2 regions of the Oceanobacillus locisalsi genome follow, and region 2 is predicted to be linked to the other one. Evidence: a T-box and tRNA genes for the amino acid it is inferred to sense, from the RefSeq annotation. Region 2 holds a T-box; the other holds one or more tRNA genes.

Region 1 (25,864 bases), on a different contig from region 2:
AAAGCATGATTGAACGAAAAGTAAGCATGATAATAGAAATCATGTTCATCCTGGAACAGCAAGAGTTATATGCTTATTCTCAGGTGCGAAAGTTGATTTTTTATATTCACTCGACCATACGCTAAATAACTGCAGCCATTTTTACCGTTTGAAAAGTATGATTCAATAAAGTCTCGCTAAACGTTTTTACATACGTGAATCCATGCTTCCGGTAAAATGTTTCTGCTTGGTGATTCCCCTTCTCCAGGTAAACCACTAGTTCATCGCCGCTTTGTAACGCCTTCTTTATTTCCTTTAAAAGTGCGCTGCCCAAGCCTTTGGATTGAAATGCAGGAGCAACATAAATAGCAGAAAGATCATTTTCTTGCTTACTTCGATGCAGATTTGCGAATGCCACAACGTCATTTTCCATTTCCCCTACGAAAAAGGTTGTCTTCTCCAGTTTATGATGGAGTTGATCGATAGAATACGCTTTTGCTAAAAATTGTTCTTGAACCGACATCGGAATCAAATCTTTATAAGCCGCTTCCCATGCTGTTTGAGCAACCTGCTGAACGGCAGCAAAATCAGCTTTTACTGCTTTTCTTATAATTATTCCCATTTAACTGCATCCCCCATCTCATTCATATACTGATGCACAATGTTTATTTTACTTCCTCATTCCTCATCCGTACGCAATTTTGTCCATTGCATACTTTTGGTATATAGATCCTTTTGAAGATCTTCATTATACGTAATAGGAGAAGTCTGCTCTATCTTATTGTCTTTAAAAAACGCACCTGTCGTGTCTGCTACTTCATCGGAAGTTGCTAGATAAATTGGAATTGCTGCACCTTGTTCCGGATTTTTTGAAAATAACTTCATCACGGGACGCAGCCACTTTGGTGCCAGACGTGTTGCTTGCGGCGTGTAAATAAAGCCCGGGTGCAGCGCATTAATCGTAACGCCGTTGTTTTCCAAACGTTTACTCATATAATACGTCATCATAAGCACAGCCGTTTTAGCTGTTTTATACGCCTGCATCCCTGCATAATCGGATGACGTTTGATGGACAGCGTCTTCCGGATGAAAATGTTTATCCTGCACAACAGATGCAATGTTAATAATTCTCGCCGGATGGGAAGCTTTCAATGTATCAAGCAGCAAATGCGTTAATAAAAATGGTGCCAAATAATTCACCGCAAAAGTCATTTCAAAACCGTCCTTATTTACCTGGTATTGACCAAATACGCCACCCGCATTGTTTATTAAAACATCTAAGGTTGTATAATGCTTCTGAACTTGTTCTGCCAGTTCCCGTATATCCTGCTGAGAGGACAAGTCAGCAATGCGTAAATCAACATCCTTATTGCCAGTAGAGTTTATTATTTTTTGACGAGCTTCTTCTCCTTTTTCGCCATTTCTGCACACTAAAATGAGCTGATAATTTTGTCTCGCCAGCTCAGCAGCTGTTGCGTAGCCAATCCCTGAATTTCCCCCTGTTATCAAGGCTGTTTTTCTTTCCATAAATATTCTCACCCTCCTTAAAATAATGCCCTATGCACAGCAGAAATAAATAATATACTTTGAAACTATAGCAATGAATTAACGTACTTCCTCCTTAAAAGCCATGTTCTCATAATGTTTGTACAGAGCGTGAAATTTTCCGTTATAATTCTTATGCCACGGCTTTTTCTTTCCGCAAAAATGAAGAAATACCGTGTAGCGCAATACATGATCAATGTCGAAAAACCCATTGGTCTTTAATTTATAGTAACGGTAGTATCTTGCATCATAATTAAAGATTTTTTCATCTAAGCTTTTGATTTTAGTGGAATACAGTGCATTCAAAATATCTTGGTCAGGTAAAAGCAGTCGTTTCCGGTTCTGTTCGACAAAAGTAAAGATATCCTGTTCCTTCACCCATTCTCTTTGCAGAGGCAAGTTCATCTGAAGTACCCCGGAATTATAATATTCATCGATTTCATATGCATTCAGCCTAAGCTTATTCACATCTTTGACGTTTATAAAGCTGTGGTAGGCAGCAGCATATAAATATCCTTCCATTTCCATGTCGTATAATTCCCGAACAGGGTTGAGAACGAGAATATCTGGATCAATATATAAAATACGGTCCAAATTCTCGGGTAAAAATTTAAAAGCCAACAACCGGTAATACATTTCGGTGGTAAAGTGCTTGAGGGTAGGCGTGTTGGCAAAATAAGCATCGTCTACTGTAAGAACTGTTAATGTGTGTCCATAATCCTGAATGTATAATTCCAGTTTTTTTAAATCTTGTTCATCAATGGTGGAATGCATTAGATAAATCGAAAAAGATTCACCCGGATTATTGGAAAAAAGAGAAGTCAGCATAACCTTCAGAGGATGTAAATAATGACTGTTTAACGTAACCAGAATATTCATAGAAAAATAACCTTCCCAATTCGTTGCATTACGCTAAAACGGTATGCTTTATTCTCCATAAAAGGAAATAAAAACAGTGACTTCCATTTTTCCAAAATAACATCGAACACAACTTGAAATTCTTTACAATTTTCACCTGCAGACTGATTCATCATTTGTAATTTCTCCTTATAATTATGCCTTCAAAACCTTTTTATATCAATTGGTTTCCTAAAAGTAACTAGGTTTAATTAAAGTGCCTACTTTTCAATAAGAGACTCTGGGGGTTATTATAACTCTAGTAATCAAATGAATACAATCTTATATTTGATTTATTTTATATCATTTTACATGGAGGGTTTTAACATGACAAGAATTGGTATTATCACAGGAAGTACACGTGATGTACGTGTGAACTTGCAAGTTGCAGAATGGGTAAAAGATTTTGCAGATAATAAAGATATCAATGCAGAATTTGAAATAGTTGATATTAAAGAAAGCGGTCTTGGACGTTTTAACGAAGCTATCCCGCCACTTATGACAAATAAAGAATACGCAACGGAAGAGCAAAGTATATGGTCTAGAAAAATTGATTCCTTTGACGGATTTATTTTTGTAACACCGGAATATAACAAAAATTTCCCTTCCGCTCTTAAAGACCATTTAGATTATTTAGGTGAGGAATGGCATCATAAAGCAGCTGGTATCGTAAGCTATGGTTCTACTCTAGGTATCGCAGCTTCCCTTGCCCTGCGTACAACATTATCGAATTTAAAAGTAGCAACTGTCGAACCACAAGGTGCCTTCAGCTTATTTAATGACTTTGAAAACATGGCAACATTCAAACCAATGGAAGTGCATAAACCAAGATTTGGCGAGATGATTGATGATGTTGTTGCCTGGTCGACTGCACTTAAATCTGTACGAAAAGAAAAAAGCTTCGCATAAAGTAAAACTTCCTTCAAGAAATTAGCGCCTATTATTCTCCGCCTCACTAAATGGAGTTTCAAACTCTATTTTTGGGGAAGGAGTTTGACAGGTGATTTTTCAATATTAAGAACAAATTATTTATTCAAAATACTAATTGAAAAGAGGCGAACGTAAATATGAAACTGACAAACAAAAAAATCGTTATTATCGGCGGATCTTCTGGTATTGGTTTAGAAACAGCAAAATTAGCTGTTGAACAAGGCGCAGAGGTAGTAATTGCCGGCCGTTCTGAAGACAAGTTGCAACAGGCTAAGAAAGAAATCGGTTCCGATATAACAACGTATACGCTTGATTTTACAGTTGAAAAAGAAGTACAAGCATTTTTTGAGAACGTTGGAAAACTTGACTCGTTAGTCGTTACTGCAGGAATTGCGACGTACGGCAACTTTACGGAAACAGACTCTGAACAAGATCGTCATTTGTTTGAAGGAAAATTCTGGGGACAGTATCATGCTGCAAAATACGCTGTACCGTATCTTCCGGAAGATGGTTCCATTACACTCTTCTCTGGCGTTGTAGCGTTTAAAGCAATGGAAGGTGCTTCAGCACTTGGAGCTGTTAATGCTGCAATATCCAGTCTCGGCCAAACACTAGCTTTAGAATTAGCTCCTCTCCGCGTGAACGTTGTTTCTCCTGGAGTGATTGACACGCCGTCCCGTTATGGTATGCCTGAAGAAGAGCGAAAAGCATTCTATAACTCCATTGCAGAAATGTTGCCGGTAAATCGTGCCGGCCAACCAGAAGATGTTGCAGAAAGTGTTATTTATTTACTGCGTAACGAATTTTCTACTGGGGAGATTCTGCATGTGGAAGGCGGACACAGATTAGTCTAATAGAAAATAGTAAGTTCCTGCTTCTGCCCATGTTAAACAAAGAACGATTTTGCATTCGCAGGAAATGACAATGATATGCTCTCTTTATAGCGGACAGAGAATAATAAACATTCTCTTAAGCTATACAGGGAGCATTTATTATTTCTAACATACTATCAGTCATAGATTACAGGAAGGACTGCACCATAAATCCCTCTTGCCTACTGATTCAAGCCTGAATTAAAATAAACCAAACCCGTCAAAGTTAAGCTGGAGGTTTGGTTTATTTTATCTATTATACACAAAGCTTTTTTATTGCTTTTTTATTTACGGCAGCTCATTACTACATTAACGAACAGAGTTTAGTGTTTGTTCTGGATTCAATACATAACGCACATATTCTTTCGCAATTGCTGCAAGCTCTTCATCCGATTTATGCCCTATACCATTTACTGCAAATGGCGGCAGATAGTTTGCACTGACAAAGTTAGCAGCTGCCTCCAGAGGACGTAATAGTTCGGCTACGGTGAATGTAACATCCCCTTCTGCAGTATAACCTTCCTCGGCAACGCCTGTCGTTACAGCAACAATGACTTCTTTTCCCTGAAATTTATCTCCGTTTGTTCCAAAAGCCCAACCATAGACAATGACTTCTTCCAACCATTTTTTCAGCAATGGAGGTGCACTGTACCAATAGAAAGGAAATTGGAAAATGATGCGATCATGATTTTCTACCAGTTCATGTTCTGTTTGCACATCGATTTTTTCATCCGGATAAGACGCATAAACATTATGAACAGTAGTATCCGGGTGCTTTTTAATTTCTTCCACTAAGTGACGATTACCACGGGATTCGGATAAATTGGGGTGAAAAACAAGTACTAGGGTTTTCATTTTATATTAACTCCTTTGTATAAATTGTGTTTTTTTGATTACTAGGGTTATAATAAACCCTAAGTTTCTTTATGTGAAGAAGGCACTTTAACTAAACCTAGTTACTTTTAGGAAACCATTTGGCATACAAGAGATTTCGCATTTATCATGCTAATAAAAATTAAATTTGACGCCTCAGCCTAAAGAAAATGAAAAGCCATGGAAAATGCATTGAAATGCCATCAAATAATTTAGTTTCCTAAAAAACCAAGCCTGCCAAAAATAATTTGGCAGGTTTTTGGGATAAATGAAACTTTTTACTACTTTCGTTTTGGGTAGGTCAGATGTTGTTAAATCAATATTTTCATTTCATATGTTTTAGGACACACACTACTTTTAGCATGCTATATATGAATGAAAAACGATTGATTATACATTTTGATTCATTACTTATTTTTTAGTAATTCTTTGACTCTTGGAATTACTTTCTCACCATAAAGGCGAATCGTTTGGAAGCGATGCTTTTGAAGTTGTCCTCCCACACTATATACTAAATTAAATCGCTGCACACCAACAGCTGGTATCATTTGGGCAATTTTCCGGGCAACGGTTTCTGGACTTCCAACATAATACGCTCCATGATTGACTTCGTATTCAAAGTGTTCTCTTTTCATCGGTGCCCCGCCTCGTTCTTTGGACACTCTATCCATCGTAGCTTTTATATAGTCCCACGCAATCTCTTTGGCTTCTTCATCCGTTTCAGCAATAACGCCCAGAGAATGCATTCCTACAGATTGAGGCGGATTCCCTAATTCTTGCGTTGTTTTGTGATAAAGATCCACAAAAGGCTTAAAGCGTGCTGGATTCCCGCCAATAATGGCTAACATAACAGGAAAATTATATTTTGCTGCACGAACAATAGACTCTGGAGTACCGCCCACACCTACGACAACATCCAGTTTTTTCTCTAATTTCGGATAAACTTGAACATGATCAAGGGATTGCGTGAGATTTCCTTTCCAAGTAACTGGTTCGTTTTTAATTAACTCATTAAGAAGCGCAATCTTTTCTTCAAAAAGTTCATTGTAATTTCTTAAATCATAACCAAAAAGCGGAAAAGACTCCGTATAGGCTCCACGCCCGATCATCATTTGAGCGCGCCCATTTGATAAAGCATTAATGGTCGCAAAACGTTCTTGTAATCTTACTGGATCATCAGAACTTAAAACTGTAACCCCTGTACCGAGCGTGATATTCTTCGTTACTAAGGAAAGTGCAGCTAAAACCGTATCCGGGCTTGAGATGGAATACTCTTCACGGTGATGCTCGCCCAAGGCAATTGCATCCACCCCATGCTCATCCGCTAATTTTGCTTCTTCCACAATGTTTCGCAATGATTCTTCATAGCTCATTCGTTCTTTTGTATCATCTTTATAAGCAATATCACCAAATGTATCCAGGCCAAATTGCAATTGGTCAACATTTATATCCATAGGTAAACCTCCTCATTTTACTTTTTCGTATAAATACTAATAAAATAAATCAAAGAATAGTATTGTATTCATTTGGTTACTAGGGTTATAATAAACCTAAAGTTTCTTTTTAGAAAGAAGGCACTTTATTTAAACCTAGTTACTTTTAGGAAACCATATGATATATAAAGGATTAAAACATACTCTTATAAAGGAGAGATAATAAAATGGCAAATCAACCTACAGGCGAAAATTGTAAAGAACTTCAAGCTGCATTAGATATTATTTCTGGTAAATGGAAGCCGATTATTTTATTCCATCTTATGGAGAATGAAACATTACGTTTTAGCGAATTGCAACGAGCTATTCCGGAAATCACGAAAAAAATGTTAACTTCCCAATTAAGAGAATTAGAATATAATAACATCATTGATCGCAAAGTTTATCAACAAGTACCTCCAAAAGTGGAATATTCCATGTCAGATTACGGTCATGGATTAAAGCCATTATTAGTATCGATGAGAACTTGGGGCTTTAACCACTTGGAGCATTTAGAGAATTTATATGGAGAAGATAATGAAAAAGTGATGGAAAACTAATTCCATTTATTACAGAAATGAGTCCATAAAAAACACCAAGTTACTCTAATAATGAGTGACTTGGTGTTTTTCCTGTTATCAGTAATCATAAACACCGATCCCCCCTTTGGAAATCGGTGTTTTTTTGATTACTGATTATTATTCTCAAAAATTGTATTTTTCCTAAACGCTGACTTTTTGAAAGTATACTTCATAAGAAGCGGATAGATAATAGCAGCAGATACAAAGCCAATAATCCAGGCTAAGTCGACTTGTATAAACGCCAACCCTGCAGCTATAAGCATCGCAATAATTGCAGCTTTGTTTGTTCCAGCAAATTGACCATCTTTTTTATATAATTCTTTTACATCAATATGTTGTTTTCTAAGCAGGTAATATTCAACAAGCAGGATTGCTATCATCGGCCCCAAAAAGGCGGAATAAGTGAGAACAAACATGTCTAATCCTTTTGCATTGTCATCCTGAACAAGTATCCAGGGAAAGGAAACGGCTGCAAGCAGTCCTGTAATTGTCACAGCTATTTTATAATTCAACTTTGTAAATAATTGGATAACATATGTCGGTGTTACAATATTTGCCACCATGTTTACTGCAATGGAACCAAATACAATAAATACAGAAATAAATAATTCAATATACACATTATCAAACAATGCCGGCAAACCGCGTGCCGGATTTGTAAAACCAGTTGCACTTGCAAGCATCGCACCTACTGTAATAACTGAACCATATGCGATAACAATCGGAATGAAGTAGAGCAATCCTCTTTTTTTATCTGAATAACCTGTTTTCAGCTCTCTTGAGTAATCAGCAGCACTCAGGAAAATAGCTGCGTAATTACCTAGAAAAATCATTATAAATCCCCAAAAAGGAATTCCCCAAGAACCTGATGTGTTAATCCATGTGTCCCTTATCGCTTCACTGTGGTTTGTCACTAAAATAGTAAATACAGTAATTACTATTCCCATCAGAACAACAGATGCAACCGATTCGACCCATTTAATACTCTTAAAGCCTTTCATGGAGAGTAAGATTTGGATAGCTAATAAGATAATAAAACCGAGTGCAACATTATCCAGAGCACCATTACTTATAATTATAAATATTTCATTTAATGCCGTACCGCCAATCCAGCTTTGAATACCATACCATATGACTGCTGGCACAGCACGAAGCAAAGAAGATACGAGCGTCCCCTTTTCACCGAATGACATTTTTAATTGTGTTACATAGGGAATGCCTGTACGATACCCGGCACGATCATTTAATGCAAACATAAGCGATATAATACCAATCGCGATGATAGCTGCAGTAAAAGTTTGCCAGATATTGAGTGTTGCAGACCCGGCAACAATAACACTTGCTCCCAGTGTCATATTTCCCATATTCACACCGTCACCAATCCATAATGCACTATATCCGAAAGTTCCCATCTCTCTATCTTCCGGGCCTAAAGGTTGCAGGGAATCTGTTTGTGCTGCTGCATCTGCATTTTCTAGCGGCTCATCACCGTTTACTTTCTTAGACATGTTTCCAACTCCTATGTTTAAAATATTTGTTTTCTTATCTATGAGCTATATTGAACGAAAAAGTCTTCATCTGCAACTAATTGTTAAGGGATTTATTATTCAGTAAGCGAATATAAATAGAGGAAACGCAGCTACAAAAATGATTTGAAAATATGTAAAGCAAAAGACCATAAGAAAAACGCCACAAAGCGTTGAATATCACTTTATAGCGTTTTTCCCATTCCTTCAAAAGATTACTTCTCATCCGTTCTTGGCAATGGGTAGAAACCATCATTAAATTGCTTCCATAAATCAAGCGGTAAATCATGATAATCTTCTCTGTAAGGATCGAATTCTGACATGATTTCTTCCTCTTTTCCATTTTGAATTTTATTAATGAAACGATGATCTAATAGAATTTCCCTGCCTAGGGCTAATAATTCTACATTGTTTGATTCTACAGCTTCAAGTGCTTGTTCCGCAGTAAAGATGGAGCCAATACCAATTAACGGCATACGGCCGTCTATCCACTGATGCAGCAATTTAATTCTTTCTTCCCCTTGATATTTACCTTCACGCGTTTTAGCGTGTATATCCATTAAGGAAACATGTAAATAATCCAGCGATTTGTTGATTAAGTTTTTCACTAACTCCTCCGTGATTTCCATACTTATACCAGGGGTTTCTGCTTCTTCTGGTGAAAATCTATAACCGACGATAAATGTATCTTCTGCATAAGTTTTAGCCGTATTCACAACTTCATCTACAACTCTCATCGGGAATTTCAATTTATTTTCTCCCCACTCATCATCTCGACGATTATAATATGGTGAAACAAATTGATGGATTAAATAATGGTTTGCACCATGAATTTCTACACCATCAAACCCAGCTTCGATAACTCTGCGTGTTGCTTCCCCAAATGCTGTGATGGTTTGTTCAATTTCTTCATGCGTAATTGTTCGAGCATCATGCTCCCCTTTTTCATCGAAACTTTGCAAAGTAACAGGACTTGGAGCAGCTACATCTCCGTTCGGTGTTAAATATGGTAGTGATTGTGCTCCGCCATGATGTATTTGCACGATAGCTTTTGCTCCATTTTTCTTCATCGCTTTAGCTAACCGCTTCAAACCATCCAGGTCTGAATCATGCGCAACAGAGGGTTGTCCTGGAAATGCCTTTCCTAAATCAGTCACATTACTGGCTGCAGAAATTGCCAAGCCTACATCTTTCGAACGTTGCTCCATATAATTAATTTCAACATCAGAAATAGTACCATCATCGTGTGAAGATACATGTGTAAGTGGTGCCAAGACAAATCTATTTTTCAATTCTACCTTATTAGGTAATGCTACTTTTTCAAATAATGGTTCAAACTTTTTATTCATTGCTACAATGCCTCCTGTATAGTGAAACTTCATCGCTAGATATTTTTACTTCATCAATTATTCGGGAAATAACGGAATGATAAGCAAAAAAGCAACTTGCACATCTTTTTTAGACGTAAGACAATGTCTAACGATAATAAATCCATTATCTCTATATTTGGATACTAAAGTTCCGGATGGTTATATCAGTCAGAACATGAAAATCTCTATTAAATTTCATGGCATACATATTATTCGATAATTTTCGATATGTCAACCTATACACTAAAATTACTTACATATGGAAATTAGCCCCTGTATCAGATCCTCTTTATTGTTTAATAAAATGATTTTATTACGCCAAACTAGTATCTGTTCTCTTTTATGCGGTCGTAAGTGAAAAATAGTCCACACTTATTAAAAGGTATGGACTATTTTTCACTTACGTATAAAGAAATATAATAACTTCGCACGTATTTGAGCTAATTATTACTGTCATTACAAAATAACTTTTTACACCCTAAGAAAGAAAAACTTTTACGTTTTAAAAAAAAAGCCAAGATACCTAATAACTTGACTTTTTCAAAACACTCTCTTATTTTATTTTTGGTTCTTTATCAAAATCTAAGGGTGACATAGTGATTTCATTTTGCTGTAATTTACCACTGTGGAAATACACTATGCTTTCCATTGGCTTGTCCTTAATCTCTCCAATAAAGAAGAACTAAAGTGATTGCAAGCCAGCAGGCGCAAACAGAGCTATAGTCGCACTTATGCCTCGCGGGTAAAAGAAGAATGCTTTTTCTTAGGGATCTTCATACTGGGACTACGTTTACTCACCCTATCGAAAACCGTTGTGCTTACTCGTCCACCAAAACCGCCGTTAGAGTTGGTTTCCAGTATTACATTTATTTATATTTTCCAACCATAGATTTTAGTGTTGACCCTTATTTTTTAGATAGATTCACCTTTTTTTAGGACCTTATTCACTCTCCGTTTAATTGTCACTGATTTCCGTATAAAAGTCATGAACTAGTTTATTGATTGTTTCAGGAGCTTCTATCTGTGGAAAATGGTTTAATCCATCAAGCTCTACCCACCTTGCATGAGTAAATGTGTCAACAATAGTATAAACAACTTCTTTTGGAGAAACAACATCATGTGTGCCATGAACAACCAACATAGGCATTGGAAGGTTTAAAGCATTCGAATCAGGTTGATAATGAAGAATTGCTCTAGTTTGATTTTTGAATACTGTTGGTTGCCATTTACCTGCCTCCAAAGCAATTTCTTCAGAACACCCCAGTTTTTTATAAAAATTCGCAGCATCGCTTGGAGTGGTTTGATGGGCAGCCCACATTTCTTCATGCGACTCACCTTCTATTGCTCCGCCCGAAATAGTAGGTCCCCCCATCATAATAATTCCTTTTACAAGATGCGGATACTTATCAGCAAACGCAATAGCTGCCGCACTACCTAAAGAATGAGTAACTAACAAAAATGAGTCAGTCACTTCAGCAGCGTCAAGTACAGCCTTTAAATCGGCAACATTTTTTTCTGTAGTATAGAAAGATGAATCTACAGGTTTGCTGGAAAGACCGTAGCCTCGATTGTCATGTGTGATACAACGATAAGAGTTCTTTATTGCTTTAATCTGGTGATTCCAGATATCATGAATTCCCATATAACCAGATTGAAAAACAATAGTAGGCCCATTTCCTTCTATTTCATAATAAATTTCCAAGCCATCATTCGTTTTAGCCCAGTTCATTAAGTACACTCCTTTATTATATCTCAAATTAACTAGTTGTTATAATAAAATTAACATCCAGTTGCATGAATTATAATAACAACAAATGAAAATAAGGTCAAGTTGTGTTATACTAAAAATGTATTAATGGAGGTGACTGAATGAAATATTCAACGAAATTTAGCGATGCAATCCATATCTTGTCGTTTATTTATATTTCCAAGGATCAGGATTTATCCAGTAAGGCTATCGCTAAGAGCATAAACACACACCCTTCTTATGTCAGACAGATTATGTCCTCTTTAAAAAAGGGAGGTCTTCTTATCAGTGTTCATGGACATCCGAATCCAAGTCTGGCTCGTGAACCAGAAAAAATAAGTCTGCTTGATATTTACAATGCTGTAGAAGGCAACAGACAACTTTTGCACTTGAAGACACAAACAAATCCAGATTGCATAGTTGGTTGTAACATACAAAAGATTACAGCTGCATACTTTCAAGAAATTCAGCAAACTACTGAACAAAAAATGCAACAGGTTTACTTATCTGATTTGCTTCATAGTATCAATAAGGTTCAACAGGATAGCACGAACGAATTACAAAATTTTTGGCTTTCTAATGTTGAAGATGCTGATTGAGGAAATCACATTTTATTAAAATACAATTGCGATTAGTTTCCACAATCTTCATAAGTATAATAATAGAGATCCCATTTTAAATTCTCTTAAAATTAATCCCCTTCCATATACCTATTTGCATCCAGACATTGAGTCGATCCAACCTAAAAAGCACTCATTCCATAGATGGAAAATGAGTGCTTTTAACATTTCAAGAGTTTAAAACTCTTGTTATATCCGCCTTTACATTTAATGTAAGCGTCAAATAATCCCCACCTACAAGTTATAAACCACGCATGAGATAATCTCCATAGAAAATCATTCAGAGGTTATGCGATGACAAATGCAGAAAAAAGAACAGAATGGAAAGCAAGATATGATGCTTGGAAAGCTAGTGGTATGTAAGCTGCCGCGTGGTGTAGAGAACAGGGCATGAAGGCGAATCAAATGTATTATTGGATTCGCAAGTATGAAAGAGATGTTGCCTCTACACCCTTGTATTAAGCTGGTATAAAACTGGTGCAAATCCATTAAAAAAAGCACTCATTTTCCATCTTTGGAATGAGCACTTTAAAATTCCAAGAGCTTAAAACCCTTGATATAATCAACTTTACATTTGATGTGGACGTCATGAGTCGAATCCACACAGATATTCACCTACCAGATCCTCATCGGATAATATCGTACCAAGTATACTAAAACTTGCTATACGTACTTTCTTATACTCTCATTACTTCATTAAATCTCTATTTTCACGCCTTCTTTCTGGCATGAAATAAGCTTTAAAATAAGACCAAAAATCAAACATTATCAGTTTCAAATAAGATAGTGTTTCGTGTTTCAGTTAATCTTCTAACCTACTTTAACATATACAAAGAAGTCTTATTAAACAACCGTACCCAATTGCGGAACTTTAGGCATCAAATAAGTCTTCATCTGGATAAGCAGCTGTCCAGTGGTAAGGTTGTACTTCTGATAAGGTTTTAAAAACAACATCTTTTCCAGGTATACTAACTGCTACTTTTACACTTGGTCCCCAATAAAATAGTCTTTCCTGACATACACCACAAGGAGATAAGACCTTAAATTCTGAATGCTCATCATCTCGCACCAAACACATGGAATGAGTCACCTTTTTTCCAAGTTTATGAGCCTCAAGGATTGCTCCTGTTTCCATACATAATTCAGTAGATGCAACAATGACTTCAGGGGCTATACTTGTTAAAATCGTACCATCTTCTAATGCCATTGTAGCAGCGCCACCCCAACCTGAAGAGTATTTGGCTTTAATTAATTTAACTGCTGAATCATACAGTTTCTTTTCTATGTCCATTGTTATTCCCCCTAGCAAATGATAATTGCAGCATATTTTGTGACTTAAACTGAGTTATGTTACTCAATTAAATTGCCCGTTTGTTAAATTTTCTTAATCAATCTATCAAGATAATTCTATCAGACTTTATCAAAGCAACAACAGTCGTTTTAAACAAACATGGCACCAAGCTGTTACTACAATATTAAAAAAGCACTCGTTACCATCTATGGAATGAGTGCTTTTAACATTTCAAGAGTTTTAAACTCTTGTTATATCCGCCTTCACATTTAATGCGGTCGACGGGAGTTAAACCCACATGAGTTATTCACCCACCAGACCCTCAAATCTAGTTTCAGCGTACTTTATACATAAGTACATTGATTCTTCTTTATTACATCTTTTGATTCAATCTTACAGCTAGTTTGGTTTAATTTTGGTCTTAAACATCTAAAAATTTTTCAAACATTCAAACACAAAAATATAATTATCATACTCGCTTAATTTTCCTCTAGGTATTTTATCTTCATTACTGAAAACAGCATAAGTATCACATTGTACATAAGACGCTTTAGATAAACCAGAATTAGGGCTATCTAAAATAGGTACACGATTAAATCTTGGTGTACCAGTTATTTTCAACCCCACTGCTTTATTTTTATCTTGAGTTAACATAATAATAAAGACAGGGCGATTTTTAGCACCTGCCCTTCTTCAAATGGGAATCTCAATTCATAAATGTAACCTGGTTTCATTAGTCATCTTCCGTCCAAAATTTATATTGAGGATGGTCTGGTGTTATATCTACATTTCCAAAACGATCGACAAGTAATACATCATCTAAGTCTAGCTTTGACGTATCAATTCGTTTTGAAATAGCTCGTAATCTGCGTTCTTCTACATCTTCTCTAACAGCTTTAGCTGATTTTTTCTCAGGAGTATTTGAAATCATTCTTCTTCCTCCTTTTTTCTTCAATACCAATCACCACCTTATGGTAATCAGTATATGCATTTTTATTAAAAATAATAATATCTACATCTATATTATATCAGATAATGTGTGCATCATCCACTTGATTATTTACTGTGTCGGTAATTCGTTTACAACTACCAAGCTGCAAAAACTTTGACATGGATAAATTTATTTTTACAATGTGTATGAACATTTGTTTCCAAATAAGCAAAGAGAAACTGCCGGCAAATCAGACAATTTTTTAATGATTCATCTAGCCCAACGTACCATAACGCTGTTTTACAATATGTGAAGAATTGGAGGTCGTTGCATGGAAAAATCCATCTAACTCAACAACAAACTGATGCAGTTAAATCTATCAAATACGTATCAACAAAATCTCAAACAGTTAGAAATTCTATTAACAAGACCTAAATATGTTTGTTTAAACAATTTGAGTTTAGATGAACTTTGTCGAGTATTTTATACTTTTAAATCCGAACAATAAGTAAAATCCATTTTCATCCATATATTGACGTGGTACCACCCTGGTATCACAACATTAAAAAAGCACTCATATTCCATAAATCGGAATGAGTGCTTTTAAAATCTCAAGATCCTATAACTCTTGTTATATCCGCCTTCACATTTAATGCGGTCGGTGGGAGTCGAACCCACACGGGTTATTCACCCACCAGGCCCTCAACCTGACGCGTCTGCCTTTCCGCCACGACCGCAAAGAATATAATATGGTGCGGATGAAGGGACTCGAACCCCCACGTCCAACGGACACTAGAGCCTGATTCTAGCGCGTCTGCCAATTCCGCCACATCCGCAATATTAAAATGGTGAGCCATGAAGGATTCGAACCTTCGACCCTCTGATTAAAAGTCAGATGCTCTGCCGACTGAGCTAATGGCTCTATTTGATATAAATGACTTTCTATAGTCTCTATCAATAAAAAAATACTATTATTAGTAATAGTATCCGCATGTACACTTTCTAAAAAATAAAATGGCTGGGCCACCAGGATTCGAACCTGGGGTGCACGGGATCAAAACCCGATGCCTTACCGCTTGGCTATGGCCCAACAATAATGGCGGTCCGGACGGGACTCGAACCCGCGACCTCCTGCGTGACAGGCAGGCATTCTAACCAGCTGAACTACCGGACCAATTATTTATTTTGAATTTTTAAAAAGATGACCCGTACGGGATTCGAACCCGTGTTACCGCCGTGAAAGGGCGGTGTCTTAACCACTTGACCAACGGGCCATTATAAAAATGAAAATGGCGGAGAAGGAGGGATTTGAACCCTCGCGCCGCTTACACGGCCTACACCCTTAGCAGGGGCGCCTCTTCAGCCACTTGAGTACTTCTCCAATAATGGCTCCACAGGTAGGATTCGAACCTACGACCTATCGGTTAACAGCCGATTGCTCTACCGCTGAGCTACTGTGGAATGTAAAGTAATCAGTTACTTGCTATGTAATATCCTTATTAAGCAACAACAAGAAATATCGTACAATATATCCTGTTTTTTGTCAACAAAATCTTTAAAATTTCTTAAAAACTTTTTTCGGCTTAGAAATAAGTAGATGCATTCCAAGTAATTTGACAATAACTGTGACGTACAATTGCTGAAAAACAAATTGTCATCTCATGTCAGCTTAATTAATTTACCACGTATCATATCTGTTCGTCAATACTTAAATCTAAAATTAAATTCGAATTAATTTTCCCTTGCATTTTCCGCATCGAAATCTGGAAACATCTACTTTCCGGATTCTTTTATAAGTCATTTTACATTTTTCGCATTCATAGGTATACCGGTAACGATTCTGCTGAGAAGGCAATTGTTTACAATGGCGGGGAGATCCTGTTTTGGCTAGCAGTTCTCTAAATTCTCTATCCCGATGTTGATATCCTTTTCCTTCAATATGTAAATGATAATGACAAAGCTCGTGTTTTATAATACCGTGAAGTTCTTCTTCTTCAAATTCCAATACATATTTCGGATTTATTTCAATCAGCCGTTTACTTGGAATGTACCTGCCGCCAGTTGTTCGTAAGCGGGAATTAAAATGCGCTTTATCATGAAAGGATTTATGAAAAAAAGTTTCTGACAGCCGATTAACCAATTGATATAATTCTTCATCTGATAGTTGATTCATCCGTTTTTTCGCTCCTCTTTTCAATAAAGCATGAACCTGAGATTCTTCATTTCTTAGAAATGCCCCCACGGCTCACTTCTCTCTATTTATTAAAATATGTCATGAAAGACCACATCAAAAATAATGCATCTCATAATGATTCATTTTAACATAACAAGGATATATCAGGAACTTTCATTCTTGCACCTCATCATTCACTTCTCTTCTAAATTCTCAATTAATATATACAATTGATAATAAATAGAATCCTAAGTATACCCTCACATTTCTTATGAACAGAAAATAAATCTTACGTTCCTCCTGTTTAAAAATACGGTTTTCACTGTTAAAGAAGAGTTCTATATATTTATTAAAAAATGTCATATAAATAACACAGAATATTAATAGCAATCTACTATTTATTATGTTATTATAATAATTGTAGTTAATTTACTAGGAGGGGAACAATTTATGAGCGATAAAAGAAAAATGACCACCGCATTTGGCGCTCCTGTACCAAATGATGATGATTCGAAAACAGCCGGTAAACGTGGTCCATTACTAATGGAAGATTTTTGGTTCCTTGAAAAGCTTGCACATTTTGACCGTGAAGTTATCCCTGAACGTCGTATGCATGCTAAAGGATCCGGAGCTTATGGAACACTAACTATTACAAATGACATTACTAAATATACAAAAGCAGACATCTTCTCAGAAGTTGGCAAGCAAACGGACATGTTTATCCGTTTCTCTACTGTAGCTGGTGAACGCGGTGCTGCAGATGCAGAACGCGATATCCGCGGAACAGCGATGAAGTTCTATACAGAAGAAGGAAACTGGGACTTAGTTGGTAACAACACTCCAGTATTCTTCATGAGAGACCCTAAACGTTTCCCTGACTTGAACCATGTTGTTAAACGTGATCCAAAAACAAACATGAAGAATGCTGATGCAAACTGGGATTTCTGGTCTAACTTGCCAGAAGCACTTCATCAGGTTACCATTGTAATGTCTGATCGCGGTATTCCAAAATCATTCCGTAACATGAACCTATTTGGAAGCCATGCATACAGCTTATACAATGAAAATAATGAACGTGTCTGGGTTAAATTCCACTTCAAAACAGAACAAGGAATCGAAAACCTTACTGACGAAGAAGCAGCAAAAGTAATTGGTGAAGACCGTGAAAGTAATCAACGTGACTTATACACGAACATTGAAGAAGGTAACTTCCCTAAATGGAAAATGTATATTCAAGTAATGACAGAAGAAGAAGCTCAAAATATGCCTTACAACCCGTTTGACCTGACAAAAGTATGGTATAAAGATGAATTCCCGCTTATTGAAGTTGGCGAATTAGAGCTGAATAAAAACCCTGAAAACTATCATGAGGAAGTAGAGCAGGCAGCATTTGCACCAACGAACATTGTTCCGGGAATCGGATTTTCTCCGGATAAAATGTTGCAAGGCCGCCTATTCTCTTATGGAGACGCGCAACGTTATCGTCTAGGCGTGAACCATTGGCAAATCCCTGTTAACTATCCGAAAAACGCGAAAAACTTCCATCCATATCACCGTGATGGCGCTATGCGTGTTGTCCCTTATACAGGCGGACAAGTCAGCTATAGTCCGAACCAATACGGTGAATGGGAAGACAGCAAAGAGCATCAAGAACCTGCACTGCAGCTTGGTACAGACGTGAATGCAGATTACTTTGATTTTGACGAAGATGATACGATGTACTATGAACAGCCTGGTAAACTATTCCGCTTAATGTCAGATGAGCAGAAACAAGCGCTCTTCCAAAATACAGCGAATGATATTGCACCAGCTTCTAAATCCGTTAAACTTCGTCATATCAACAATTGCTATCGTGCTGATCCGGAATACGGAAAAGGCGTTGCAGAAGCAATTGGTATTTCACTTGATGAAGTGGAAGCTGCAAACGAAGAATCCGTAAAATAATAGCAAAACAAAAGAAAGACGCTCTCTTTTTCCTTAAAGGCGAGCGTCTTCTTTTTTATAAACAAAAAGGAACTTAACAAATACTTAAGTTCCTTTTTTGATTTCTCTTCTTTACTGAATCATAGAAAGTGCAATTCTTCCTTTTTGTACGTTGACATCATCAACCCAAACAGTGACAACATCTCCGACAGAAGCAACATCCATTGGATGCTTAACGAACTGCTTAGACATTTTAGAAATATGCACAAGTCCATCTTGTTTTACACCGATATCAACAAAGACACCGAAATCTACGACATTCCGAACGGTTCCTTGCAATTCCATACCAGTGGTTAAATCTTCCATATTCATTACATTTTTCTTTAATAACGGCTGCGGAAAATCATCGCGCAGGTCGCGTTCTGGCTTGCTCAGCGCTTCAATAATATCCTCTAACGTCGGTAAACCAAGTTCCAGTTCTTCTGCAACAGCTTGTTTATCGATTCCTTCCATTTTTTTCTGCAAAGGTTCTGTCCCCAGATCTTTTTCATCAAATCCAAGCTTGTGTAACAGTGCTTTTGCTTGTGGATAGGTTTCCGGGTGAATCGGGGTACGGTCGAATGATGTATCCCCATCCACAATTCTCAAGAATCCAATAGACTGCTCGTATGTTTTGGCACCAAGACGCGGAATTTTCTTCAGCTGCTTGCGGTTAGTGAATTTTCCTTCCTCTTCCCGCTTCTTAATCACATTGTTCGCTACGGTTTTACTTAAACCAGATACATACTGTAGAAGTGAGGAAGATGCAGTATTCACATTAACTCCTACCTGGTTAACCGCTGTTTCCACAACGAATGTCAGAGAATTGGACAGCTCTTTTTGGCTGACATCATGCTGGTACTGACCAACACCAATCGACTGCGGATCAATTTTCACCAATTCGGCCAATGGGTCCTGTACCCGTCTTGCAATGGACACAGCACTTCTTTCCTCTACCTGTAAATCGGGGAATTCTTCTCTTGCCAGGGCGGATGCAGAATATACACTTGCTCCTGCTTCATTCACAATAATATATGGAATATCCAGGTTGTTATTGGTTAACATATCCGAAACAAATTGTTCTGTTTCTCGAGATGCTGTCCCGTTTCCAATCGCAACCAGCTCCACGCCAAACTGCTGAATAATATGGAGGACAACTTTTTCTGCACCTTTCACATCTTTCTTTGGAGCAGTCGGATAAATCACATTAATTTGATGAACTTTCCCTGTCTCGTCCACAACAGCTAACTTACAACCTGTACGGAAAGCCGGATCAACTCCCAGAATCACTTTCCCTTTTAGCGGCGGCTGGAGTAATAAGTTTCTTAAGTTCACAGAAAAAACTTCAATTGCCTGTGATTCTGCTTTTTCTGTCAACGCATTGCGTATTTCTCTTTCCACAGAGGGCTCAATCAGTCTTTTATAACTATCTTCCACAGCAGCTGTTAACAGCTCTTTGATATGTTGCGGACAATCGTTTTTGATCACCCTTTTTTCCAAGTAGGAAATGATTTTATCCACAGGTGCTTCCACCTGCACTTTTAAAATGCCCTCTTTTTCACCGCGATTCAACGCAAGAATACGATGAGAAACCAAAGATCGGATGGTCTCACTGTATTCATAATACATTTCAAATACCTGCTTTTCATCCGCTTCTTTATTTTTATCTTCAGATTGTATTGTTCCTTGCTTCATTGTGGTATCTCGAATAAATTCACGATAAGCCGGTTCGTCTGAAATCCACTCGGCAATGATATCATTAACTCCCTGAAGCACTGCTTCCACTGTATGCAGCTCGTGTTCCTCTGAAAAGTATTGGGCTGCCTGTTGTTCGACATCTACTGCTTCCTTCTGTTCCCAAATAATCAGCGCCAGCGGCTCCAGTCCTTTTTCTTTGGCAATCGTTGCCCTGGTACGGCGTTTTTGTTTATAAGGGCGATACAAGTCTTCTACCTTTTGAAGCTGTGTCGCTTTTTCAATGTCATTTCTTAGTTCTTCGGTCAATTTACCTTGCTCGTCAATGATACGAAGCACTTCTTGTTTTCGTTCAGACAGATTAAGAACATACGTCCATCTGTCCTGTATTTCTTTTATTTTTACTTCATCCAATCCGCCTGTTGCTTCTTTTCGATACCTGGCAATAAACGGAACTGTATTTCCCTCATCCAAAAGAGAAATAACTTTAGAAACAATACTATCTTGTACACTGGTATCTTTTGATACAATTTCCATGAGTTTTTCATCTACATTCACTATATTTCTCCTCCTTACTATCCTTCCTTATTGTATCAAAATAAACAAACTCATGCTTTCTAACATACTAAAAAGATTGATTTGCCATCCTTAACAACGGAACCAATGTCCATGTTATTTCATAACAAATCAACCTTTTTCACCTTTATATCTAATAGCCATTAATGTTGTGTCGTCCTGTCTGGTATTATCAATGTTTTGGGCATATAGATCGGTAATCCGTTCTACATTATAGTCTGTGAAATAATACGCTGATAATTCTTTATCTTTCACCCCATCGGAAAATACAATAAAATTTGTTCCATCACTTAACTTCTCTGTCATTACCTTTACTCCCCGATAACGCGAGCCAAGATATCCAGAGCTTGGAATATTTCGCTTCTTTTTACATCCTTGTTCCAAAATAATAATCCCTATATTTCCGATAGAGGAAAACGTATAAGTCTGATCAATAAAGTCTATTTTTAGAATCCCCATCACTGCACCGCGCATGCCTACAAGCTGTTTATTGCATAAATCAATAATCTCTTTTACTGTTTGATGCTTATACTGCTTCACAATATCGATCACAGCTTGTGAAGATTCTTTTGCATTTTCTCCGCTCCCAAGACCATCTGCAAGCACTCCTAAAAATAACTGGTCTTCTTCTATAAAAAAGTAACTGTCTCCACAAAAATGGTTACCTTTCTTCGATTTTTGATAAACGGAAACATCTACATACTTACCGGAAATCAATCGAATACCTCCGTGCTTTCCGATTGCATGGTTTCTCGTAATTTACGGAGTGCTCGCCTTTGAAGACGTGAGACATGCATCTGGGATATACCCAGCGATTCTCCCGTTTCTTTCTGACTCATATTTTTAAAATAGGTACATTCTAAAATGACCTGTTCCCGTTCTGATAAAACAGGAAGAATTTTTTCAAGCATCATTTTCTGTTCTGAATTATTAAAACTGTTATCTTCATTGCCAATTAAGTCAAGGATAGCAACGGTACTGCCGTCTGAATCAGCTTCAATTTTATGATCAACAGATAGTGCCTTATAACTTTTGCTCATTTCCATTGTTTCTAATACTTCTTCTTCTGGTACGCCAATGTATTCTGCGATTTCTTGAATGGTAGGAGATTTTTGATTTTTAGCCGTCAGTTCATCAGCACTTTTTCGGATTTTCGGCCCCAATTCTTTAATACGGCGAGGGACATGCACACTCCATGTTTTATCCCGTATAAATCGTTTTATTTCGCCGATAATGGTTGGGATTGCGAATGATTCAAACGACTTACCATAGGAAGGGTCGTACCTCTTAATTGCCCCGAGTAATCCAATCATGCCGACTTGTACAAGGTCTTCATGAATAGCACTGTTTTTGGAGTACTTTCGGGCAATAGATCCAACAAGATTTTGATAAGCTAAAACGATTTTTTCCTGTATTTCTTCATTTGTCGGATCTTCCTTAAGCGCACGTATCCACTGGTAAACCTCATCTCCCCCTCTATTGAATGGTTGAGATTTGGTCGTCATCCATGTCCACCTCTTCTTCTCTATTGTATTTAGTCATAATAACCATTACGCCATATTTATTGTTGATTTTTACTTCGTCCATTAAAGCTTCAATTAAGAACAGGCCAAAACCCCCTTCCCGGATTTTTTCAACTGGTTCATCGTTTGTATATGGCCCCGTGCCATTCTTTATTTCTTCCAGATCAAAACTTCCTCCACGATCAGCAACCATGATTTCCATGCGGTCATCATATACGCCAAAGCCGACGGTAATTTCACCGGATTCTTTTTCTTCATATGCATGCTCGACAGCATTTGTAATTGCTTCTGATATAGCAACTTTTAAATCCTCAATTGCATCATAAGAAAAACCTACCCGATTAGCAACACCTGAAAGCGTTAAGCGCATCACTCCAATATATTCCGCTTTCGCCGGTACCTTCATTTCAATATAATCAAATGCTTCCATTACTCATTGCCACCTCGAATCGCTGCTTTAATATCCATAACTCCGTTCAGGCCGGTTATCTCAAAAATACGATATACCCGTCCCTGGACATTTTTTAAAGTGAAATGACTGTCACTTTCCTTTGAAGCTTTTAAAGCACTGACAAACACACCTAAGCCAGTACTGTCCATATATGTTACATTTTCTAAATCCACTTCAATTTCATTGCCATCCTCTTTGATTAAAGGCATTAATGATTTTTTTAACTCCGGGGCTGTATAAGCATCAATCTCCCCGCTCACTTCTATAACTTTTACATCCGTTTCTTCTTGTACATTAACTGATAAATTCATAATAACCCCCTCTGTCATCATACATATAGATTATAGATAGATGACCATACAATGATAAAGTAGAACTGAATTCCGTCAAGGTTCTAAATTCCTTTTTAGAATACCAGCCGAATGAACTGAACTTATACAGATGCTTTCACCCTCACCCGCCAAACTTCCTATCTGATGGATTATGATAACAGCAGTCCGTTGTTCCGTTAAACTGTGATATTTTGCTTTCTCTATCAATCATTAAGATTAAACTAATATATTGTATTCCCTGCATGTATAACTTTAAACCTCTTTACGAAGAACAATTAATGTAAAATCATCCCGCAACTGGAAATCTTGAAGTTTTTCAAAATACTGATACACATTTTCCACCAAGTCTTGCGCGGGTAAATCAATATATTTCCGGATTACTTCCAGCAGTTCTTCTGTTTCAATAAAACGGTCACCGTCCCTGCATTCTGAAACGCCGTCCGTCAGAAAAATAATTAAATCATCTTTTTCAATATCCAATTCATATTCCCGATACTGCGCATCAGGCATAACACCGAGAACAATACCTTTTGCCCGGACTTCTTCAAATGTGCCAGTGGCTGCACGGAAAATATATCCCGGCTCATGACCAGCCGAGGATAATTTTAATTTACTTTCCTCAGGCAGATAGTGCGCATAGCACATAGTGATAAACATACTGGAATCAATATTTCTTTCCACAACCCGGTTCAGATTTTCTAACACTTTATTCGGTGACATCGTCGCTTCCGGATAACTGTCCATTGCATATTTGATCATGGACATACATAGCGCGGCCGGTATCCCTTTGCCGATCACGTCTGCAATAGCAATTCCAACAGTTCCATTGTTCCCTTTTGTAAAATGATGATAGTCGCCATTCATCTGATGAGCGGGAACACTAATCACACCAATGTCCAGTCCATCGATTTCCGGCTTTTGGGTTCCCAGCAAAGTCTTTTGCATGTTTGCCGCTACGGAGATCTCCGAAGTCAGCACATCTTTTTCCTGCCTTAAATAATCTACTTCCTGCAATGCCAATCCATAGAAAACAGTCGCTTCCAACAGAAATTCCATGGAAAGCTTGTATTCATCCATCAGTTCCGGATAAATATGCTCCATCGCTTGAATATGCAGATTAATTAATTCTTCAGGAAGGATATTCTTTTTTATAAAATCTTTACTGATCAATTCAAGGTCATATAATGCTTTTTCATCTTGTGTTTCAATATATTTCTGTAATAATTCCTGATATTTTATAGTGTTTTTTTCAATGGTTTCTTTCACGATGGTTACTCCCCCTATACTCAGAACCTTTTATTCTCTTTTAAGGCTTTCCCCAAGATGGTAACTCGGGTACGTGCGCCAGTTAAGCGCAACGTTATTTTCTCTTCTCACACCCGAATTATCCGTGCATTCATTGTTTAAAACAAGGAAAGTCAAACGAAAGGATCAGAGGATGAAACTACCTGATCCATTTAATCACCTTAATTTGTGTCCCTTCCCCTACTGTGGATGCTATATCAAAATCATCCATCAAACGTTTTACTCCAGGTAATCCGGCACCCAGCCCTCCAGAGGTTGTATAGCCATCTTGCATAACACGGCTGACATCTTGTATTCCTGGACCAACATCAACTGCAGTCATTAATATTCCTTTTTGACTGTTCGTATAGATGTGCTCAAAACAAATTTGTCCATTTTCAGCATATAAATAGATATTACGAGCTAATTCGGATACTGCGGTGGCAATTCTGGCCTGATCGACATTTCCAAAACCGATTTCTTTTGCCATTTCCCGGCCAAGCTGTCTTGCACCTACAATGTCCCACTCTTTTTGAATGTTGACACAGGATCGCGGATTCATATACTAACCTCCTAATTCCTGGTGCAGCTTCAATAATCCCTGTTCTAAATCTAATGCAGTCGGGACCTTTTGCAGGTGTATTCCTAGATCGATTAATGTCATTGCTACAGCCGGCTGTATTCCGGTTAATACAACACGTGCCCCCATTAAATCTGACATCGATACGACATCACCCAGCACCTTTGCAATGAAAGAATCAATAATCTCTACAGATGTTAAATCAATCACCACACCTGATGCATCTGTTTTATGGATCTTTTCCAATAAATCTTCTTGAAATTGAATGGCTGTCTGATCATCTATTTCCGTCTGAATAGAAATTAACAAATAGTTATGTAGCTTTAATATAGGTATTCGCATCCTGTTACTCCCCCTTAAGAGAACCCATAATATCTTCTATTCCTTTGCCGTTTGCAGGCAATTCAACGACTTCTCTGCCCGTAATCTCAAGCGCTTTTGTAAAACCTTTTTTCAAGGTGCTTCTGGTAGGGAATTTACTTAAGTCAATTCCGATATTTACGATGGTTTGAGCAATTTCCGGACGGATTCCGACAAGGATACATGTTGATCCGATTAATCTGACTGCTTCCGCTGCCTGAATAATATGATGGGCAACCATAGTATCTACTACCGGAACTCCTGTAATATCAATTAATACAACTTCAGAATTGT
Region 2 (7,440 bases):
TTTTTGTTTTTAAGGAGATTTTTTTAAGACAATCGCTTAAAAGTTTGTTTAAAAAGGAAAGCCCATTGGGTGGAATGATACGTTTACGTTGAACTTCATCTTGAAGCAGAGTTCCGTAATATATAAGGAAAAGGGGAGTTAGCCTTATGGCTGCAAATCGTCGTTTATTTACTTCTGAGTCAGTTACGGAAGGGCATCCGGACAAGATGTCTGACCAAATTTCAGATGCTATTCTGGACAACATTCTCTCAAAGGATCCGAATGCCAGAGTCGCATGTGAAACGACCGTTACAACAGGAATTGTTTTAGTTGCTGGAGAGATTTCTACAAGTACATATGTAGACATTCCTGCTATTGTCCGTGAAACCGTGAAGGGGATAGGTTATACTCGAGCAAAATATGGATTTGACTCGGAAACGTGCGCTGTTTTAACTGCTATTGATGAACAGTCTCCTGATATTGCCGGCGGCGTGGACGTGGCGCTGGAAGCAAGACAAGGACAGGAGAGCGAAGAAGAAATTGAAGCAATCGGTGCTGGAGACCAGGGATTAATGTTTGGTTATGCATGCAATGAGACGGATGAACTGATGCCGTTGCCGATTGCTTTAGCTCACCGTTTATCCAAAAGATTAGCAGATGTCCGAAAACAAGAGATCGTCGGCTACCTTCGTCCAGATGGTAAAACGCAGGTAACTGTTGAATATGATGAAAATAACCAGCCGCTGCGTGTGGATACGATTGTTGTTTCGACGCAGCATCATCAAGATATTACAAATGAGCAAATTGAAGCGGATATTATTAAACATGTTGTAGAAGCGGTTGTACCGAGTGAATTACTGGATGATAAAACGAAATACTTTATTAATCCGACAGGACGTTTTGTTTTAGGCGGTCCACAAGGAGATGTCGGTCTGACAGGCAGAAAAATTATTGTGGACACGTATGGAGGCTATGCAAGACACGGCGGCGGTGCTTTCAGCGGAAAAGATGCAACGAAAGTGGATCGTTCTGCTGCATATGCTTCCCGTTATGTTGCTAAAAATATTGTTGCAGCAGGTCTTGCGGATTCATGTGAAGTGCAATTAGCATATGCGATTGGCGTGGCACAGCCTGTTTCTATCTCCATTAACACATTTGGTACAGGAGAAATCAGCGAGGAAAAATTAGTAGAAGCGGTACGGGAGTTATTTGATTTACGTCCGGCCGGGATTATTCTTATGCTTGATTTAAGAAGACCTATTTTCCTAAATACAGCCGCTTACGGTCATTTCGGACGCACGGATATTACATTTCCATGGGAAAAAACCGATAAAGTGGAAGAATTAAAAGCACTAACGGCAAAATAAGAAAAACGTCAGGTATCTCTGCAGATGTCTGACGTTTTTTTAATTGTGTTATTTATCCATCCCCATCGCTGTTTCCTTTAAATAATACTGCCCTTTATCTACATAGGAGGTGCGGATACGTTCCATTTCCTGAAAGTCCTCTTCCGTCAACTCACGTACTACTTTAGCCGGTCTGCCCATAACCAATGTTCTCGGCGGTATTTTCTTTCCGGGAGGTACAAGGCTGCCAGCGCCGACAAAGGCATATTCCCCAACTTCTGCACCATCTAAAATAATAGAACCCATGCCAATAAGTGCGTGATGACGTATGGTCGCTGAATGCAGCGTAACTTGATGTCCGACAGTTACATCATCTTCAAGGATTAACGGCATATCAGGACTTTGATGCAACATGGAAAGGTCTTGCACATTGGTGCGTTTGCCGATTTTTGTAGGAGCGACATCGCCGCGTATAACTGTGTGAAACCAGATACTAGCTTCTTCTTCAATGGTCACATCCCCGTTAATGACAGCATTTTTAGCAATGAATGCAGAAGCATGAATGGACGGGGAGTTTCCTTTATAAGATTCAATCATCCGTATTCCTCCAATAATGTCGTATTGATTAAAGTATAGCAAAGGAAGCGGGATTCGGAAAGACAGATACGGAGCAGACGGTTTCACCCTGTTTGAGCGTACCTATTTTAGAAAAAACTTATTATTTTCTAGGCAATTATTCTAGCGCATTTTCCAGAGTGGATAATTAGTTTGAATGTATATTTATTTCTTTTTAACCTCTACAGGTACACATCTTTTTATGGTAGAATAAATAAGCTAGTTGCTTCCTGATAGCAAAAATATAAAAAGATACATGCTATTTGAAGTGATTCTATATTCTTAAATGAACAATAGGAGGAGTAACAGTTGTTCCAGCATATCTGGAATAAGCAGTGGTATAAATCTGTTTTAATCGATGGATGATGCACGATCCATACATACAGGCGAACTTCTATAGAGAGAAAACAACGTTTTGCATGTCATGAATAAAACTGATTTATCGTTAAAAATGGGGTTGTACTTTTATGTTGATTCAAATTGTAATAGGGATTTTGTTTTTTATCGGTGTCTATATACTGATAAGCGATGAGCAAAAATGGTTGCGCCTTACAACGTATGGTTATTTTGTGCTGTTAACCATTATTTTTGTGACTGGATATATGTATCAATTAAATGATTTGCAGAGCCCTGAACTGGGCGATGCTGCTGCATTGCGTCAGTGGGTTAATATATTCGGTTACTTCTACTCGGTATCGCTTATGATTATATCAGCGTATATTTGGATTCCTTATCCAAAAAAATATAAGACATTACGATCCCGTGTACTCATGATTTCGCTGATTATATTTATTATCATGACAGCGGGTCATTTCTTGAATTTATTTTTCCGGTTATTATTTCTGGGAATTACGTAACAAATATCAGAAACGTCCTGTTCATTTTCAGGAACGTTTCTTTTTTTCGATAGCAATTAAAAATGGAGCTTGATTTTGCTGGTTGATAAACTGGTACCTAAGCACCTGGTATTCCTTTTGATCCAATTCTGATGTGTAAGAAAGAATCGCTTCTTTTTCTGCTTCGCCGCCTGGATGCCCATAATAAATAACTAAGATAAGCCGTCCGTTTGTTTTTAGTTTTTCTAATATAATCCGGATAGCCGCTAGTGTGGAGTGAGGTTTGGTGATAATGGACTTATCACTTTGTGGTAAATAACCAAGATTGAAAATAGCTCCCCCTAAAATAGTTTCTTCCATATAGCTATGTATCTTTTCGTGGCTGTCCAGGATTAGAGATACATTGTGGCAGTCATTTTCCAGCAGTTTCTCCTTTGTTTTTTGAATAGCCTGTGCCTGGATATCAAAACCATACACTTTCCCTGCTGTTCCCACAGTCCGGCTCAAAAATAATGTATCATTCCCATTCCCGCAGGTAGCGTCAATGGCAACATCTCCTTCTTCAAGACTTTCCTTTAATAGAGTGTGTGCATAAGTTAAAATGTTTAATAACATGTTGTTGTCTCCTTGTGTATGATATTGAAAAATGTAGTTTTCATTATAACAAGAAAAACACGTTTATGTTTCCTGCGGGTAATCCGGATAGAATGAAATTTTTCCCTCCTATCCTGTTTCCAATTGAAAAATTATGTGTATACTAAGGGGAGGACTCATTTGAGCCAACTTGACAGGGTATGTTTATTTCATTATAATTCCAGTATCTATCATAAAATGAAAGACGATAAAAAAGGAATAGTAATAGGTCAGGTCAGTTTTAGAGAAGCAGTGGGTGGTGCAAACTGCTACTGACGGGCGTGTGAACTCACCTTTTTAGGTTGCGGCAATGAAAAAGTAGTTGCTGCCGTTTCATCTACGTTATCGATGTCAAGCGAACGTTTTAAGCGTTAATTTGGGTGGTACCGCGGGAATAAATACAGCTTCTCGTCCCTTTCTTGGGATGAGTGGCTTTTTTTATACCTGTTTTTAGTCAATTTAGGATATACATGTTAATTTCATGAGAGATGGAATGTTACAAGAGTGACGAAGGAGGAAGAAAGACGATGAGTTTTCCACATCAGGAAATCGAGAAAAAATGGCAAAAGTATTGGGATGATAATCACACATTTAAAACAAATACATTTTCCAATAAAGAAAAATTTTATGCGCTTGATATGTTTCCTTATCCATCCGGCCAAGGCTTGCATGTTGGTCACCCGGAAGGATATACAGCGACAGATATTTTAGCAAGAATGAAGAGAATGCAGGGTTATGAAGTTATGCATCCGATGGGCTGGGATGCTTTCGGACTTCCAGCGGAGCAATATGCTATTGATACAGGGAACAGTCCAAAAGCATTTACAGAAGCAAATATTCAAATCTTTAAAAGACAAATTAAAGAGCTCGGTTTTTCGTATGATTGGGACAGAGAAATAAATACCACAGATCCTGATTATTATAAGTGGACGCAATGGATTTTTAAAAAACTGTACGAAAATGATCTGGCTTATATGGATGAAGTAGCTGTTAACTGGTGTCCTGCGTTGGGAACTGTTTTGGCTAATGAAGAAGTTATTGATGGAAAGAGTGAACGCGGCGGACACCCGGTTGTCCGTAAACCGATGAAACAATGGATGCTAAAAATAACAGCATACGCCGATCGGCTGCTTTCTGATTTGGAAGAACTGGATTGGCCGGAGAGCTTAAAAGAAATGCAGCGTAATTGGATTGGACGTTCAGAAGGTGCTGAAGTGACCTTTTCCATTGAAGGACATGAAGAAACTTTCACCGTATTTACAACACGTCCAGACACCTTGTTCGGGGCTACGTATGCCGTGATGGCACCGGAACATGAATTTGTAGAAAAGATTACTACTGCAGAGCAAAATGCAGCCGTGGAAAAATATTTGCAAGACGTGCAAACGAAATCGGAGTTGGAACGTACCGATCTTGCTAAAGAAAAAACAGGTGTGTTCACAGGAGCTTATGCAATCAACCCTGCTAATGGCGAAAAAATGCCAATTTGGGTAGCAGACTACGTATTGATGAGCTACGGAAGCGGAGCAATCATGGCTGTACCTGCCCACGATGAGCGTGACTATGAATTTGCCAGCGTATTTGGGCTGCCAATCAAAGAAGTTGTCGCCGGCGGAAATATAGAAGAGGAAGCTTATACAGGAGACGGTCCGCATGTTAATTCGGAATTCCTGAATGGCTTATACCAGGATGAAGCTATTTCGAAAATGATTGCATGGCTGGAAAAAAACGAAAAAGGGACGAAGCAAACAACGTATCGTTTACGTGACTGGCTTTTTGCCAGACAACGTTATTGGGGTGAGCCGATTCCAATTATTCACTGGGAAGACGGCAGCATGTCAACTGTTCCGGAAGAAGAGCTTCCACTGGAACTTCCGGAAATGACAGAGATTAAACCTTCTGGAACGGGAGAGTCTCCGCTTGCTAACAACGAAGCATGGGTAAGTGTGGTCGATCCGGAAACAGGCATGAAAGGCCGAAGAGAAACAAATACGATGCCGCAATGGGCTGGCAGCTGCTGGTACTTCCTGCGTTATGTTGATCCGCATAATCCCGAACAGCTTGCTGATCCGGAAGCGCTGAAAGAGTGGTTCCCGATTGACATTTATATCGGAGGAGCAGAACACGCTGTGCTTCATTTGCTGTACGCACGTTTCTGGCATAAATTCCTTTACGATATTGGAGTGGTTTCTACCAAAGAACCTTTCCAGAGATTATATAACCAAGGAATGATTCTTGGAGAAGGTAACGAGAAGATGAGTAAATCAAAAGGAAATGTGGTTAATCCGGATGATATTATTTCTTCTCATGGCGCAGATACATTGCGGTTGTATGAAATGTTTATGGGGCCGCTGGATGCTTCTGTTGCCTGGTCCACAAACGGCTTGGACGGCTCCCGCCGTTTCTTAGACCGTGTTTGGAGATTGTATATGAATGATGACCAATCATTAACAGACAGAATTACAGATGATGCGGCAACAGAGCTGGATAAGGTGTATCATGAAACAGTCAAGAAAGTGACAGAGGACTTTGAGAATCTTCATTTTAATACAGGTATCTCCCAAATGATGGTATTTGTGAATGAATGTTATAAAGTGGATTCCATTCCTAAGAATTATGCAGAAGGCTTTGTGAAGCTTCTTTCTCCAGTTGCACCGCATATGTGTGAAGAAATCTGGCAAAAGCTTGGCAAGGAGGATTCCATCAGTTTAGCAGGTTGGCCGGCTTATGATGAATCGAAACTTGTGCAAGAAGAAGTTGAGGTTGTATTGCAGGTAATGGGGAAAGTTCGCGCTAAGCTGAGCGTTCCTGCAGGTACGGAGAAAGACGAACTTGAAAAAATGGCTTTAAATGAAGAAAGTGTAAAAAAATGGGTCGAAGGAAAAACAATACGTAAAGTGATTGTTGTTCCAGACAAACTGGTTAATGTGGTAGCGAATTAATTATTTATTATGAAAGGAGCAGACGCAAAAAAGCACGACGTTGCTGCGTGAATGCTTCTTAGCATAAGTAAGAAACCGGACAAATGAGGTTCTGTGTGCAGAATGTGATTTCGTCCGGTTTCTTTTTGTTATATAGACAGTTGCCTTTTACTTAGCGGGCTCCTCTATACGGGGAAGGTCCGTTTGTAATGTGGTATCCAGAAGAATCCATTTGTCTTTCTTATCATAAATCCATACCGACTCGACCGTTCCGATTTGATCAGCATGGTATGCTCCGCTGATTTGTTGAAAACTTTTCAGTCCTTCCTGCTGTTCGCTTTCTACTTCCATGACCTCAAAAAAAGCAACCGGGTCAATCATAAGCGTTGTTGGTTCTAAAAGCTGTCCTTGGTCATCATATAATTTTAAGCGAATATATTCTTCTTTTTGTCCCGACACATCTAAAATGATGGGGTCTTCCTTTGGCAGCAATTGTACGGATACTTTGAAGCCATCCATAAATTCTCCTTTTACCGGCTGTTCAGTTGGCAGTGGCAGTTCGATAAAATCATCTTTTTCCCATTGATTTAACTGAGAAGTATACAAACCGCCGCTTCCACCGGTCGGACTTTGGTACAGAATGTCCGTTACCCCGTTATGCGTTAAATCAGCAAATTGTAATACGGGATCATATCCTCCGCCATAATTAATTCGCCATGTATTATCAGTAGAAGGGCTTGAAATATCAACCCAAATATCCTGATAATACACCCCATCCGGAGCAAATAATTTTCCTTTCAGCTCTAATAACTCATTCTCACCATCTCCAGTGACATCCTGTTCATAAGTATGGATGAGGTGTACATCGCTCTGCGCTGCTGTTTCTGCCGGAGCAAAGAAAAGAGTCAACAATAATAAACTGATATAAGTCATTGCATCACCTTCTATTCGTAAAGAGATTTATTTTGCCTTAGTTTAAACAAACAATTTGAAACCTATTCATTCTCCATTTATTATGATAAGAAAGAATGAAATAAAAGGAGTTGAGAGGGAATGGAAGATATGAAGAAATATTCCCCGGAAGAAGTAGATTCTATAAAAGAAAAGGAT

Evidence for each region. A T-box is a leader RNA that pairs with one kind of tRNA and senses whether it is charged. The one in region 2 lies ahead of leuS (leucine--tRNA ligase), so its partner is inferred to be a tRNA-Leu.
Region 1: it encodes a tRNA-Leu, which carries the amino acid that the T-box ahead of leuS (leucine--tRNA ligase) is inferred to sense. The anticodon was not compared.

What each region holds. Positions count from the first base shown of each region.
Region 1 covers NZ_JBHTKK010000018.1:45,923-71,786, reverse strand. The annotation lists gene ACFQ19_RS14170 (GNAT family N-acetyltransferase) at 122-601, opposite strand; gene ACFQ19_RS14165 (SDR family oxidoreductase) at 658-1,506, opposite strand; gene ACFQ19_RS14160 (glycosyltransferase family 8 protein) at 1,585-2,403, opposite strand; gene ACFQ19_RS14155 (hypothetical protein) at 2,400-2,558, opposite strand; gene ACFQ19_RS14150 (NADPH-dependent FMN reductase) at 2,749-3,330, shown strand; gene ACFQ19_RS14145 (SDR family oxidoreductase) at 3,489-4,205, shown strand; gene ACFQ19_RS14140 (NAD(P)H-dependent oxidoreductase) at 4,533-5,078, opposite strand; gene ACFQ19_RS14135 (LLM class flavin-dependent oxidoreductase) at 5,504-6,550, opposite strand; gene ACFQ19_RS14130 (winged helix-turn-helix transcriptional regulator) at 6,757-7,128, shown strand; gene ACFQ19_RS14125 (NCS1 family transporter) at 7,257-8,657, opposite strand; gene ACFQ19_RS14120 (NADH-dependent flavin oxidoreductase) at 8,891-10,024, opposite strand; gene ACFQ19_RS14115 (alpha/beta fold hydrolase) at 11,001-11,774, opposite strand; gene ACFQ19_RS14110 (Rrf2 family transcriptional regulator) at 11,915-12,391, shown strand; partial or broken gene ACFQ19_RS14105 (hypothetical protein) at 12,788-12,874, shown strand; gene ACFQ19_RS14100 (cytidine deaminase) at 13,284-13,703, opposite strand; gene ACFQ19_RS14095 (hypothetical protein) at 14,437-14,634, opposite strand; tRNA gene ACFQ19_RS14090 (tRNA-Leu) at 15,288-15,371, opposite strand; tRNA gene ACFQ19_RS14085 (tRNA-Leu) at 15,385-15,470, opposite strand; tRNA gene ACFQ19_RS14080 (tRNA-Lys) at 15,481-15,556, opposite strand; tRNA gene ACFQ19_RS14075 (tRNA-Gln) at 15,650-15,724, opposite strand; tRNA gene ACFQ19_RS14070 (tRNA-Asp) at 15,732-15,808, opposite strand; tRNA gene ACFQ19_RS14065 (tRNA-Glu) at 15,837-15,908, opposite strand; tRNA gene ACFQ19_RS14060 (tRNA-Ser) at 15,925-16,015, opposite strand; tRNA gene ACFQ19_RS14055 (tRNA-Asn) at 16,021-16,095, opposite strand; gene ACFQ19_RS14050 (SprT family protein) at 16,355-16,807, opposite strand; gene ACFQ19_RS14045 (catalase) at 17,258-18,751, shown strand; gene ACFQ19_RS14040 (Tex family protein) at 18,863-21,001, opposite strand; gene ACFQ19_RS14035 (SpoIIE family protein phosphatase) at 21,152-21,757, opposite strand; gene sigB (RNA polymerase sigma factor SigB) at 21,754-22,545, opposite strand; gene rsbW (anti-sigma B factor RsbW) at 22,517-22,993, opposite strand; gene ACFQ19_RS14020 (STAS domain-containing protein) at 22,993-23,325, opposite strand; gene ACFQ19_RS14015 (PP2C family protein-serine/threonine phosphatase) at 23,599-24,612, opposite strand; gene ACFQ19_RS14010 (anti-sigma regulatory factor) at 24,791-25,192, opposite strand; gene ACFQ19_RS14005 (STAS domain-containing protein) at 25,196-25,552, opposite strand; gene ACFQ19_RS14000 (RsbT co-antagonist protein RsbRA) at 25,557-25,864, opposite strand, start outside.
Region 2 covers NZ_JBHTKK010000043.1:842-8,281, reverse strand. The annotation lists gene metK (methionine adenosyltransferase) at 147-1,346, shown strand; gene ACFQ19_RS19785 (gamma carbonic anhydrase) at 1,395-1,922, opposite strand; gene ACFQ19_RS19780 (hypothetical protein) at 2,408-2,797, shown strand; gene ACFQ19_RS19775 (class I SAM-dependent methyltransferase) at 2,825-3,391, opposite strand; T-box leader at 3,609-3,828, shown strand; gene leuS (leucine--tRNA ligase) at 3,937-6,351, shown strand; gene ACFQ19_RS19765 (hypothetical protein) at 6,499-7,263, opposite strand; gene ACFQ19_RS19760 (rhodanese-like domain-containing protein) at 7,384-7,440, shown strand, end outside.